Regions from separate parts of the Pelosinus fermentans DSM 17108 genome, predicted to be linked through region 1. Evidence: riboswitches for the same ligand, from Rfam matches in the RefSeq annotation. Region 1 holds a riboswitch; the other holds the start of a gene.
The links. Region 1 has a riboswitch for cobalamin ahead of FR7_RS17245 (nitrogenase component 1). Riboswitches for the same ligand answer to the same signal wherever they lie in the genome.

Region 1 (6,750 bases):
TGCGATAATGGTCTCCGGATTGGCCTTCACCTTTTTTGATACCAATTTAGCCTGTTCACTTACATTGGATATTTCCGGGTCATCTGCCAAATAGGTTAAAGCTAAAATGCGCTCCAAAGGAACCAAGTCCACCAGTATCTCATCTGTCCCCAAAGACAAGGACACAATTCGGCTGGGTTTATGAGGAAGTTTTATTACATGACCTTGAAAATCCTGTACTTCATAGCCTCCTGTTTTAGGTGCATCCTGCTGTTGGTTAGAACTGCAGCCAACAACTAGCAGAAGGCAGCAACTTAAGAGTAAAGCAATAAACGATAATTTTTTCATCCATTAACGCTCCTTATATTGCAAGGCCTGCTGCTGAATCCTGATTTTTTCAGACCAATCATTGATCGATGTATACATAAACTCATGTACTACGTATGTAGGTTGCACACTATTTATAATCTTCTTCACGCAGGGAGAACTAAAGGGTAAATGCTCGTCGATGCGCAGCACATGACTCATGGCAGCTGCCAAAATATCCTCTTGGGGCATAGCTGTGCCTCTACTCTGTTTGATATAATTCCCAGACAAGGAATGATGCAAATGCACACCATGAATATAATGTTTATATTCTTCAAGGTTATCAACTATTTTCAGTACATAATCTACACCATCATCCTGATCCTTTAGTTCTGGATTCGTATTCATCAAATGACCGATATCCAGCATAATCCCTGCCTTGGGATGTTTTACACTATCAAGTAACAACGCTGTAAGTTCTTTATCCTTCAAAGTTAACCCTGGCCACCACAAATTTTCAAATAATAATTCCATATCCCCTGGTATGCTCTGGGCCAGCTCATTAATCACCTCAATCGTAGCTTCAATGATTTGTCGGTCAGAGAAGCTAAACTGCCAATGAAACAACTCTGGAATTCGTGTCTGGCTGACATGAAAGACGACATACTTGGCACCTGCCATTTTAGCAATACGAAGATTCTCACGATAGACATTTAGCCAGCCTTCACGGGTCAAAGCACCGTAACAAGCTTCAATTTGTGCATCACTGCCAAATTGTCTAAGCAGTTCCTCCCTGTCTCCTCGCCAGAAATCCAGCCAGTTCGGCCAAAAACGCAGATGCACCCCCTGTATCCACTGCTTCTTATGGACACGTGGATTCCAAGAATCACAAAACATCATTTCTAAACCATCTAAATGATGATGATTCAAAAAAGCTTCTAAGCATACAGGGTTATTATGAATGAGTTCCAGATCAGATGCATAATTGGATAAATTCACAAGTTGTAACATAGTATAAGTCCTTTACTAAAAGTATAATCATTTTACGAAGGAATTGCTTCTCTTTACTCCCTAACTACAATATAACTATTTTATGTGTAAATGTTTAAAGAGATTATACACTTTTTACACCTTTGCCCCTTGCCCCAAACTGCTAAAATATCGTTTTTAAACCAATCATATAATTTCGTCCGCCACAAGGCTTACCAGCAGCTGTATCATAGTACTTATCAAGTATATTATTTACCGTTAAAAAAGCAGTATTACTCTTATCTAATTTATAATTAAGATTTGCATCCCATAGCCAATAGCTTTTTTCAATAAATTCACTATTGGTTCGTCCCATAACAGCCGTGCCCCTTATATCGGCATTTATTTTCTTAGAGCTATAAGACATACCAATGTTCCATGTTTCATCTGCTATATTTTTATCTCTTACAAAATCACTATCATATTGGGTTTTGTTCCTAACATGTAAATAATTATAACCAATAGAGGTTTTTATTTTAGAGGTAAGTTGCTTAGTTAACTGTAGTTCAAAGCCATCAGCCTTCTGCTTATCAACATTAGAAGGCGTCCAATACTCTATTGCAGGATTTGTACTAACGTTTTTCCAGGCAATTGCATCATTTAGCCTACGAGTAAAAGCTGAAAAATTTCCTTCTAGTGTATTATCAAACTTGTGATTCACACCAATCTCAGCACTCCATCCAGTTTCCGGTTTTAAAGCAGGATTCCCATCATAATGGGTCTCTGGTGATCCTGGATAGTAAGAGTCTGCAGGATCAACTGATGACGGCCAGTATAAATCATCAAAGCGTGGTGTTTGAAAGACCTTGCCCCATGATGCATAATAAGTAGTACGATCACTTTGTTTATAATTTGCTCCTAACTGTGGCGTTGTTTTATTTCCGTATGTATCGCTATTATCATAACGAAGTCCTGGAAGAATACTAAATTTATTTGTTATATTCCATCGATCCTGTAAATAAATCGCTTTTACGGTACTATCTTTACTCTTATAATCACTACTTTCAATCTCATCTTTTCGCCAGTCAATTCCTGCTGTCAACATATTTTGCTCATCAATCTTAGAGTTCAATTGATAATTAAATCCCTTGGTTCTGACATCATGGTCATATCTCTCCCAAGTATTATCCCCTAATCCAACACGATGGTTGGCATTTTGATAAAATTTAATTTGATAATCAGTTTTAGTAGAAAGATTTTCTGTATAAGTGAAATCCCAATTGTGCTGGTTCGTATTTTCATATTTATTCTTTACTTTAGCTTCATTTTGATGATCAAAATTTTCATAAGTAAAACTTAGATTACCATTATTGATCTTCTGATCCAACCGCAGCGTATAAGCTTCTTGGTCACTACCTGTGTACCTATATAATTTATTATTTCCATCTGAATAATCACCCATTTGTCTTTTATCTGCAGTAAAAAACCAACTTAAATTACCTTCTTTGCCCTCATTAATTAATGTATAATTATCACCATTCCAATTCCCGCCTGCTATTTTTACCGTTGTTTGGTTCTTCTCTCCTTTTTTAGTAATAATATTGATTACACCACCAACAGCATCGGCACCATATAAGGCTGATCGGCCGCTTTTTACTATTTCAATACGTTCAATATTTTCGATGCCGATTAAACCTGTTAAATTAGAAGTAGCCATACCAAATCCGCCTATACCATTCGGTAGGTTCATACGTCTACCATCAATCATAACAACCACTTGTTCACTTCCATTAATAAACGCGGCACTAATACTCCCAGGAGTACCGTTAGATCCTATCTGTACTCCCGGGATATGCTGTAGAACTTCTCCTACATTATGATAATTCCCTTTTTCAATCTGCCCTTTTGTGATTACCGTTACATTAGCTGCGACTTCAGATAGTTTTGTAGGTACCCGATTAGCTGTTACCACCAGTTGATCAAAGGAATAACTTTCTGTTTCTTCACTCTCAGTCGCATACGCTCCTGATACTGGCAGCGAGATAAAACCACTTACTATACAGGCATATATCATAGCCTTTTTTTTAATTCCTATGTGTTTATCCACTACTTTCCTCCTACTTATTTTTGTTCTGTCGTTACGTTGCCACTACTTTTTTACATATTTCTATCTTTTTCTGTCCTTGTATATACTGGTTCCATAAGCTCGCAACCATATGACTGGTTCCTTGCAACCCCATAAATGGCCGATTTTTAAGGATCATTTCGTCGTATACAGGTGAAGAGATATGCTGATATGCCACATCTTTCACTGCTTTTTGATGCAGAATCGCTTTTTCTCTACTGCTTGCCATCAGCAATCCGCCTCGTAAGCCGGCCAAGTGTTGTTCTATTTTCTGCTGATCCTTATATGCATCCAACACAATACCAATATATTCAGGATAACTCTGCTTAAAGGGAACGCCATTTTGCAATACGGTTATGATTTTCTTTGCATTCATCCACTCCCCTCGTACTGCCTGAGATATAGAAAAGGCTACGGAGGCAGGGGCAGCAATGAAAATGCTGTCGAACCAGATATTCCCCCAAATCTCTTGCTGCTCTTTATTCATAATGTCATGTTTTTGTTCTAGACCATTCGCTTCTTGTTGAAGAGCTTTTAGTCCAGTACTTTCCCCCGACAGATAATAATCAATCGCTTTTAGCCAGCTCAAGGAACCTTGTATGCCATAAGGGGGCAATAAGGAGACATAGGGCATATCATACTGCTCTTCCAGCAGCTCTGCCAGCTCACGTCCTAGTTCATCATGAACTACAATATTCAGCTGCGCCTGAGTCATATTGGTAATTTCCTGCATCGTACTTCCTGCCCCCGGGCAAGCAATTACCTCATAACCAGCTAAGGTCAGCATACGCCGCAGCTCCTGCAGGTCATGGGCTGCATTATAATAACCAACACTGCATCCTAAAAGATTAACCGTCCTCGGCTTTATAGCAGTACGCAACTGCAGGGGCACCTCACGAAAATAGGCTTTGGCAGCTGCCTGATATCCGGCCCAAAATCCCTCTTCCAAATCATGACGATCCAGGCAAATCACAGGACAATTCAGATCTGCCTGCTTGGCAATCTGCAAAAGATTCTCATTCCGAGTACTGTCAGTACAGCTGTTCGCCAGCAGCACTACAGATGGCTGAGCCGTCTGTTTTATTGATTGTAAAATATGCAGCAAATACTGCTCTGTACCAGAAAATATAGCATCTTTATTCCTTTGGGAACAAAAGAAGCGCATTCTTGCTGTTGGACATTGTTTTTCGATATACTCATGAGCTGAAAAATAACACCACAAGGAACTGTTAAGCACCATTACAGCATCTGGAATACCTGCAAAAAAGGTTGATGCACCTGTCAATCCACAACTATTGCCCTCTTTGCACATATAGGTTGAAAGACTCGTAACCATACACAGTACCTCCCTTTTTTTGCAGTTCTCCAACAATACCCATAAAAAAATCTCTTAACCCAAAAAGGCCAAGAGATTTTACAATAGCATAAAGCAAATAGTAATCCCGACGTATATATACGTCGGGGAAAAATAAGCACAATAAAAAAACTATCGTACAAATCCCCTCCCCATCTCTCGCAGGTTCTAACGGTGATTGCTATATAGGCAGTTCTCCTGACTTAGAATCATTGCTTCCCCATACCTTCCCAAGACCGTTGTCTCAGTGGCATAATCATGGGTTCACTCCTCATTACAGTGGCGGGACCGTGCCGGAATGAAACCGGACTTCCCTATTAAGCCCCAAAGGGCACCTATACCATCCATATGAATTTTTATACGTTATAAGATTCACTTTATAATATCTTTAAAGAATTGTCAAGCAATTCACTGGTAACAAATTCTTTTAAAATTCTATCCCTTTTTGAGCCTTTATGCCCTTTTTATAAGGATGTTTAATCTCTTTCATTTCTGTTACTAAATCCGCTTTATCAATAATCTCAGGGCGGACATCCCGCCCTGTCAGCACAAGATGCAAAGCAGAGGGCTTGTCCTCCAATAATTTTAATACTGCTTCTAGAGATATAACGTCAAACTTAATCGCATAGTTAATTTCATCTAAAATAATCATATCCCACTGGTTTGATACAATTTCTTTTCGAGCCATCGCCAAAGCTTCTTCAGCTGCATGACGATGATCAGCCATAGCATCTTCATTCGCATTGCGAACAAAACCTTCCCCCATCTGACGCATTACAAAATTAGGTCCCAAAGCCTCTGCCGTTTTTAATTCCCCATACTTCCAGCTGCCTTTAATAAACTGTATGATCAGCACTTTGAACCCCTGTCCCCAAGCCCTTAGTCCAAGACCTAAAGCTGCTGTTGTTTTCCCTTTGCCATTTCCTGTATTAACAAGAATTAAGCCATGTCTGTTTTCCATATAAATCCCCCCTCTTTTCTTACTATATCATGTTATTAGCAGTCAATATATACCTTTTTCACTTCAACTGTCGTGAGTTCCGATTAATGCGTTTGTTATTCTTATTTCCATAATGTTAAGTAATAATTTTTGCCACGCACTAAAGCATCCTTCCAGGTCTGGTTGAGTGCAATAAAAACGATTCCCCGCACTTGGACATGCTCTTTCTCTAAATCAACGGCTAAAGTGTCAATCCCCACATGTGACTTTACTCTTCCTCCCCAATAAAACGCAAAGGGAGGAAGCAGGTACCTGCTGAATTGTGCGCCACAGCATTCCACACGCCAGACATACTGCAGCTGTAGCTTCTTTTCATTGTAATGACATTCTTTTTACTGATTGCCATAAGTAAACACCAACTCCTCTAAATCACCTGCACATCCTTTCTTTATTCTTATCAAATACAGATAAAATTTATAGAATAGCTAGATATTTACAAGAAACATCTAGCTATTACTGTTATTTATCTATGCAATTATCTTATTTATTAATGCTTGCACATACCATGTCCGGCTTTTTGACTCATAGCGTCCTTAAGATGCTGCACATACAGATCTTGAATCTTCGTATTTTCTCCTAAGCCATGGAGATAGACATCCACTGTGAAACCTGCCTTTACTAGCTGAGATTTCGCAGAATCTTCCTCATCGCCAGCCATGTCATTATTGACATGATCACCGGCAACCAGCATAAATGGCATCAATGTTACTTTCTTGATATTCCGTTTTTTTAACTTTGCAATCACACTTTCCAGCGGAGGGAACCCTTCTACGGTATATACAAATACATGATTCAGCCCGGCTTCTTCCATCTTCATTTGTAATGCAGCATAAGCTGTATTAGCAGGATGTACGCCTCCATGTCCCATAAACACAATGGCTTCTTGACTTTCCACATTAGGCAATTGTGCCGTCAAAGCCTCAATTGCTTCAACATAATCATCTGGTCTGTCTTCCTGTCCGGTATAATACAGCAAAGGACGGCCGATTACAAGCTTGTCAAATGCTTTTTGGTGCC
Region 2 (6,750 bases), 120 kb from region 1:
CCTTTCAACTTTTACGATGGATGGAATGTAACTAAACCCCTAAGCGCAGCCTTCCAGCAAGTGAAAGACTGCGCCAAAGAGTTTGCTTAGAATATAAATTACAGAGTAGGCTGCATATCTTATGGATTTTTCTTTTTGAGTTCGTCGGCAAGCGCTTTTGCCTGACGAGCCAGTCTGGCTTGGCCGACAAAGCCTTTAGCAGAAGCAGCAGCTGTGCCTGCTGCCATTTTGGCTGCTGGCGCATCAGGAGCAATAAAGCAAGCTGAGTTGATTTCGGTGTAACCGGCATCATTCAGTGCAGCTGCATTAAAGGAAGTGGGTGTGCCGCCAGTTGTCGTAGGCAGGGAAGAATAGGCATCGATTTGGTTGCCTCTGACAAACCAGAAACGGCTAGGAGTGCTTTCTGCCTGTATGCCCCAGAAATAACCACTGGAATTAACATTGTTCACGACCGTCCAGTTGGTTGTGCTGGGGTTTGCCAGATTAGCAACGGTCGAGCGGTAAATTTTTCCTTCCATGGCGGAAAAACTGGAATTATAATGCCCAACAAACACATAGGCATTGTTGGCATTGGCAATGCTGATATCGCGGAAGTCCCCCGCCCAGCCGGACGGCAAAGCAACATTGTTAACACTCATTTCATTATCTTCATCGATTGTAACAATGCTCAGGCGGGTCAAAACATTTCCGGAACCGGCATTTTGCATGCCGCCCAGTGCACATATGTATAATTGATTCCCCCAAGGCTCTAGGGTAAAGCCGTTTCTACCCACTCTTACACTAGTTATAAAGTTTAGCGTACCATTAGTATTAATTTCATATTGCAGCACATAACTGTCGGCGTAGACCTCATAACCGCTCTCGGGATTGCTGCTGAACAGAGCATAGAGATAATTGCCGATAACAGCCAGACCTTCGCCATGCACATCGCCGGTCACCGTCAACGGAAAATCATAACTCGTCGCTGCCTGGGTATAGGCATTACTGGTCATATTCACTACCGCAATTTTTCCTAGGTCATAGCCAGTAGCGTACAACCAGTTGCCCTTAGTGGCAACGGCGTGCAGGTTGCGGACGGCAGCCCAAGTTTGGCTGGCAAGGGGCACTGCCCAGTTTCCCTGAGGTTGGATGATCCGATTGTTAATCAAATCCTCGGGATTGGCAACATTATACTGACGCAGCACCAGACGACTGCTGCTATGATCAAAAAAATTAAAAAAGGCGGCATCACCGTTCAAACCGGTTATTTTGGCCTTAGCGGCGGCGGTGTCAACACTTGACGTACGGCGGGAACCAGTAATGGCCCCGGCTTGACTATTCACATAATTGCTAATGGCATACGCAAACAAATTTTCAGACATTGAACACACACTCCTTTTATTTTCGTTTTTTCTTTTTTCTAAAAGCTGTTTATACTGTTATTGATGGCTTTACATTGAAATCACCTCCTTAACTCAACACCATAAATAGGTCAGAACGTATAGCTCATGGTTGCATAATAGGTGCGCCCCTGGATGGGAAATGCAACATTGTACCCTTCACTCTGAAGGTTATTATAGGCTTTTAGCTTGGGTCCCTTATTAAAGACATCATTGACGCCCACTATCACTTCCAAGCCTTGGTAGAATTTATATTTGGCACCTAAGCCAATGGTGGTCAGCGCATCCTGGCCGTACCACTGGTTAGAACTATTGACCTTGGTGCTCTCGGTGAACATTTCTCCCAAATATTTAACCTCACTAAACAGCAGCGTCCGATTGTCAGGGCGGTAGCCCAGCCGCAGCGATCCTTCCCATTCGGGAGCATACGCCTGCTTGGCGTTCCTGTAGGTATTGGTACCAGTAGGGGAGTCATTTTTGATTCTGGCCTTGGTGTCAGTATAGGTGGCGGCAAGATCCAAATCCCATTTGTCCCATTTGAGGTTGGCCTGCATTTCCACACCCCGCGCCCGGCCTTCTGCGCTATTGCTGTAGGACCAATAGTCATAACCGTAACGCCACAACTGCAGGAGGTTTTTCGCATTACGGCCAAAATAGGTCAGCTGCAGCTTGCTGTCGGCGCCCAGCGTGCGGCCATCCCAAAGGGCGCTGACATCCCACTGTTTGCCTTCTTCCGGCAGCGGAAACAGGGAAATCAGGTTGCCATTGAGGTCACTGCGCGGCGCCGGCAGTATACCGGCACCGTCGCCGGCAATCTCATACAGATTGAGCAGCCGGAAATAGGTCCCGCCCGTGGCCCGCAGGGCGAAGTTGTCGTTCACTTGTTTTTTCAGGGCCAGCTGCCAGGTTGTCTTGCTCTGGGTTTCTTCGGCTTGCTGATTCCATTTGTGCTGGTAGTCACCTTCCAGCGGACTGGAGCCGAAGGTGGTAGACGAATTATAGCGAATACTGGGAGTCAGCCATAAATCCCCCCCTTTCCCTAACGCAATGGTATCCTGCACCTGGGCATTAAACATTTTCTGCTTATAAAAAGTGCGGTAACGGACAGTATCGGGATTGGTGCCGTCAGTGACCATGGAACCGGCGATATGCATTTTTTCATCCGAGTAGTTGACCATGAACTCAATCAGATGATTGTCCCCCGCCTTATAAGTGCCGTCAAGCATGCCGCCCCAGCGGTCGGAGTCGTACCGGCTCCATTCGCGGAATGGAATCTTCCAGTAGTAGGAGAGATCCTTGAACCATCTGCTGTTATTGCGGTAGCTTTTATTCGAGTCCAAATAATTGGCCGACCAGCCCCATTCCAAATTGCCAACATTATCACGCCGGCCGACTTGCAGCTCTTTAGTCGTAATTTTTTGTTTTTTATCCATATTCACAGATCGGCCTGTTTCACCATGTGCATCGGCATCCCTGCCAGAACTAATACCAGCAAATTCCATTCCGGGAGTATCCCACAACTGCTGCGGCAAATGCCGGTCGATCTCCTTCCAGGCGCCTTTGACTGTCCAATGGTCATCCTGCCATTTGACAATGGCATCGGTATTTTTATAGTCGTTATACCGGCGCCAGCGGGTGCCATCCCCCAGCTCAGCTTTGAGTTTTTCATATTTCTCGATGTCGGCCATAAGCGACTGCATCATCGTTCCGTCGGGCTGCCAGAATTCAGTATTTATTTTGGCAACATAATTCGCATAAACATCAAGATATTTGGCGGGATCGGCAGCTATCTCAGCATAACTGATGTTAATACTCATATCATTGTATAATTCCCTATAATAGGTTTGGGCATAGCCCTTTACGTCGCTTATGATCCCATTTGGGTTAGCGCTTGAGTCACCGGTGTAGATTTTGGACGTTATCAGTCTTTGATAGCCGTAATCATACAAAGCTTGATACTCTGCTTCATAAAGGGCGGTCTGGCCGCCGGGCAGCGCTTCAGTTGCAAACTTCACCCACTCTTCCGGGTTGTTTCGATAGTATTCGGCCTGAGCATCGGATAAGGTCTGTTTCGTGGCTACAGTCTCATAACCCGACCGGGTATCCACGTTGTTAAAAGTTGCTATCCCTTGATCGGCAACTGTTGTCAGAGAATTTTTCCGTTGTTCAATCTGACTAGCATAGGCCGCTACCTGCTCATCACTAGCATAATTCTTGTACTTGAAATCTCCTTCGCTCTGCTCCCGATTGATACCTACCATCAGGCTGCCGCTGCCCAGAGGTGCATCCACCTGTAAGCTGCCAATATAGCCGCCGTATGAGCGCTGCCCGATGCTGGCAGTGATATTTTCCTTGGTTGGACGCTTGGTCACAATATTGATTACACCGCCCATAAAGGTGCCGCCAAAGCGCGCCGGGATATATCCCCGGTATACCTCAATACGCTCAACGTTTTTAATCGGAATAGTGGAGATATCCGCCGCCGCGTCGCCGCCAAGATTGAACAGCACTCCATCCACAAACAGCCCTACCTGTGCCGCCGTCGATCCGCGCACACTGACAGTGGTATATTGGCCTTTACCATTCACTTCGCGCACATGGACGCCAGGCACGTCTTTTAACAAATCAGGCAGGCTTTTTTGCTCGCCCTTATAGTCCTCCGGCCGAATAATGGTCACGGTGCCGGGCGAGAGCTTGGACTCCCACTCCGGGCGCTTGGCTTCTACCGTGAGTGCCGGTAAATCATAGTCTGTCTGCTGCTCCTCGCCTTCAGATTCAGCGGCATAGGCCAGGCTGCCCAATGGCATGACACCGACCACCAGCACACACCCCAGCCCCAGAGTCATTCGTTGCAGACTGCGGCATTTGCGTCTTTTTGTTTTGCCCGTACTTTTCGTCAATTCAGATACGACCTGCCAACAGGAACGGGCGCGATTCCAGATGATTCTATATACATGGTTCAAAAAATATCATTCCTTTGTTACTTTCTTTACTTCTTGCCATAGTTGCTGGATGTTCTTACCGCATCTAAATAATCCAGCTGCTTATATAAAATAATAGCAATAAAAAAAACTCCCATTTTGGGAGTGCTTACGTTGGACCGCCAGAAAAATTTACGGCAGCTTTACGTAATCTCCTCCCTGTCACTCGCAGGTTAAGTGGTGATTGTTAGATAGGCAGTTCTCCTGACTTCGGATCATTGCTTTCCCACGCCTTCCCAAAGCCTAAGCTCCAGTGGCATTTATGCGAGATTGCTCCCCGTTACAGTGGCGGGACCGTGCCGGCATTACACCGGTCTTCCCTATTAAGCCCCGAAGGGCACCTATCCCAATATTCTCTTGTATTTCATCTTATGCATCATTTCATAACAATATTACATTGTCGCAATAGTATGACTTTTTCCCTATCCTCCCATCGCTCAATCTTGGATTTGACTTCTTTCAACTTGTCCATCAAAACACCAGTATTTTTCCTGATCATTCTCCTTTCATTTGCTAACCATTATCTCTGTGATGATAAAATTCGCAGAGATTATGCTTCTTTTATGTACTCAAACTTATAGCATAAAAGCTGCAGCCTAATCTTCTTCCTGTCTTTCGCAGGTCAAACGAAGATTGTCCGTACAGGTAGTTCTCCTGGCTCCAGTTCATCGTCAACCCATCCTTCCCGGAATGTCTACCTCATCCCAGTGGCTTATTAGAGTCGACTCCGTGTTACAGTGGCGACCGCACCGGCTTTTAACCGGACTTCCCTATTAAGCTCTTTGCAAGGCACCTGTACCCGTATTGCTATATAACATTGCGTTAACGAAAATAAAAGAAGCCACCTGTGACACCGTCTCAAGAGGCTTCTTATTCCATGCAGACAAATATTGTCTGCACAAAAAAATGCAAAAATTTGCATCCAAATCCCCTCCCCATCTCTCGCAGGTAAAACGGTGATCGTTGTACAGGCAGTTCTCCTGGCTTAGGATCATTGCGCCTCCAAACCTTCCCAGAACGATTCGTTCCAGTGGCATATCTTGGATTTGCTCCCCATTACAGTGGCGGGACCGCGCCGGTCTTCAACCGGCTTTTCTATGAAGCCCTTACGGGCACCTGTACCTATATTTAGTTTTTTCAAAGGATTTTCAAATAATTCTATTTATTTCATTATAATCCTACGGGTAAAAATATACAACTATCTTTATGGGATAAAGAATTCACTCAGACATTTTTTGTAAAGAAATGTTTCATCTATTTTTCTACACTTTCATAATAAAGTCCGAGGGAAATTCTCAATTTTGCTTAAGAATCTCCCTCGGATCGGAAATCATGAATCCGTTTTCAAAGTATAATCATATGTCATCTTCGAGCTTGCCAAAAAGGATTTTGACGTAAACAGGGTTAATCCGCAGTTTCACCGGCTACACTCCCAATTTTTTTCTGCTTCCTCGATAGACAGCCATTCATCACCATTTTTGACCGCCGCTTCCGCTTCAGCCAGCTTAGACAGCAATTTGATGGTTGCCTGTGTCTTCTCATATTCTACCATATCAACAAGCGCATTATCACTTGTATTTTCAAGAATCATGAACTGTCCCTCGACTCATATAAATAGAAGCTAATCTTTTGTCGCTATGCTTACATAATGGTGTCACAATGTTATCACCATTTACATATAATAATAATAATCCAATATTTTATTAAAGGAGGTCAATCTTATTATGTCCTTTGACGATACCTCAATGACTAGATTCTCACCTACAACTCCTAAGTTCCCACTGTGCACATCTCCAGCAAATTGCTGTTGTATCGATACTACTAAGCCTACTGGAGCTACTGGCATAACTGGAGCTACTGGCGCTACGGGCGCAACGGGAGCTACGGGTGCAACCGGAGCTACAGGTGCTGCGGGTGCCGCTAGTGCTACGGGTGCTACTGGTGCTACCGGAGCTACTGGTGCAACGGGTGCTACAGGTGCTGCGGGTGCCGCTAGTGCTACGGGCGCAACAGGTGCTACCGGAGCTACGGGAGCAACGGGTGCTACAGGTGCTGCGGGTGCCGCTAGTGCTACGGGCGCAACAGGTGCTACCGGAGCTACGGGAGCTACTGGCGATGCTGGTGCTACCGGTGCTACGGGAGCTACGGGAGCTACTGGCGATGCTGGCGCTACCGGTGCTACGGGTGTTACTGGTGCTACCGGCACTACGGGAGATACGGGTGCAACCGGAGCTACGGGTGTTGCTGGAGCAACCGGCACTACGGGAGATACGGGTGCAACCGGAGCTACGGGTGTTGCTGGCGCTACCGGCGCTACGGGTGTTGCTGGCGCTACCGGCACTACAGGAGATACGGGTGCTACCGGCGCTACGGGTGTTGCTGGCGCTACT

Region 2: it holds a riboswitch for cobalamin, as region 1 does, so the genes downstream of both, FR7_RS17730 (TonB-dependent receptor domain-containing protein) here and FR7_RS17245 (nitrogenase component 1) in region 1, are expected to answer to the same signal.

Annotation. Positions count from the first base shown of each region.
Region 1 is NZ_AKVN02000001.1:3,708,594-3,715,343, forward strand. Features, by position in the region: gene FR7_RS17230 (ABC transporter substrate-binding protein) at 1-327, opposite strand, end outside; gene FR7_RS17235 (sugar phosphate isomerase/epimerase family protein) at 331-1,296, opposite strand; gene FR7_RS17240 (TonB-dependent receptor plug domain-containing protein) at 1,439-3,361, opposite strand; gene FR7_RS17245 (nitrogenase component 1) at 3,393-4,715, opposite strand; cobalamin riboswitch at 4,905-5,087, opposite strand; gene cobO (cob(I)yrinic acid a,c-diamide adenosyltransferase) at 5,161-5,694, opposite strand; gene FR7_RS23560 (hypothetical protein) at 5,796-5,933, opposite strand; gene FR7_RS23565 (hypothetical protein) at 5,942-6,079, opposite strand; gene FR7_RS17255 (sirohydrochlorin cobaltochelatase) at 6,221-6,750, opposite strand, start outside.
Region 2 is NZ_AKVN02000001.1:3,828,159-3,834,908, forward strand. Features, by position in the region: gene FR7_RS17725 (hypothetical protein) at 120-1,361, opposite strand; gene FR7_RS17730 (TonB-dependent receptor domain-containing protein) at 1,472-4,342, opposite strand; cobalamin riboswitch at 4,538-4,720, opposite strand; cobalamin riboswitch at 4,988-5,172, opposite strand; cobalamin riboswitch at 5,314-5,495, opposite strand; gene FR7_RS23950 (hypothetical protein) at 5,778-5,951, opposite strand; gene FR7_RS17735 (exosporium glycoprotein BclB-related protein) at 6,106-6,750, shown strand, end outside.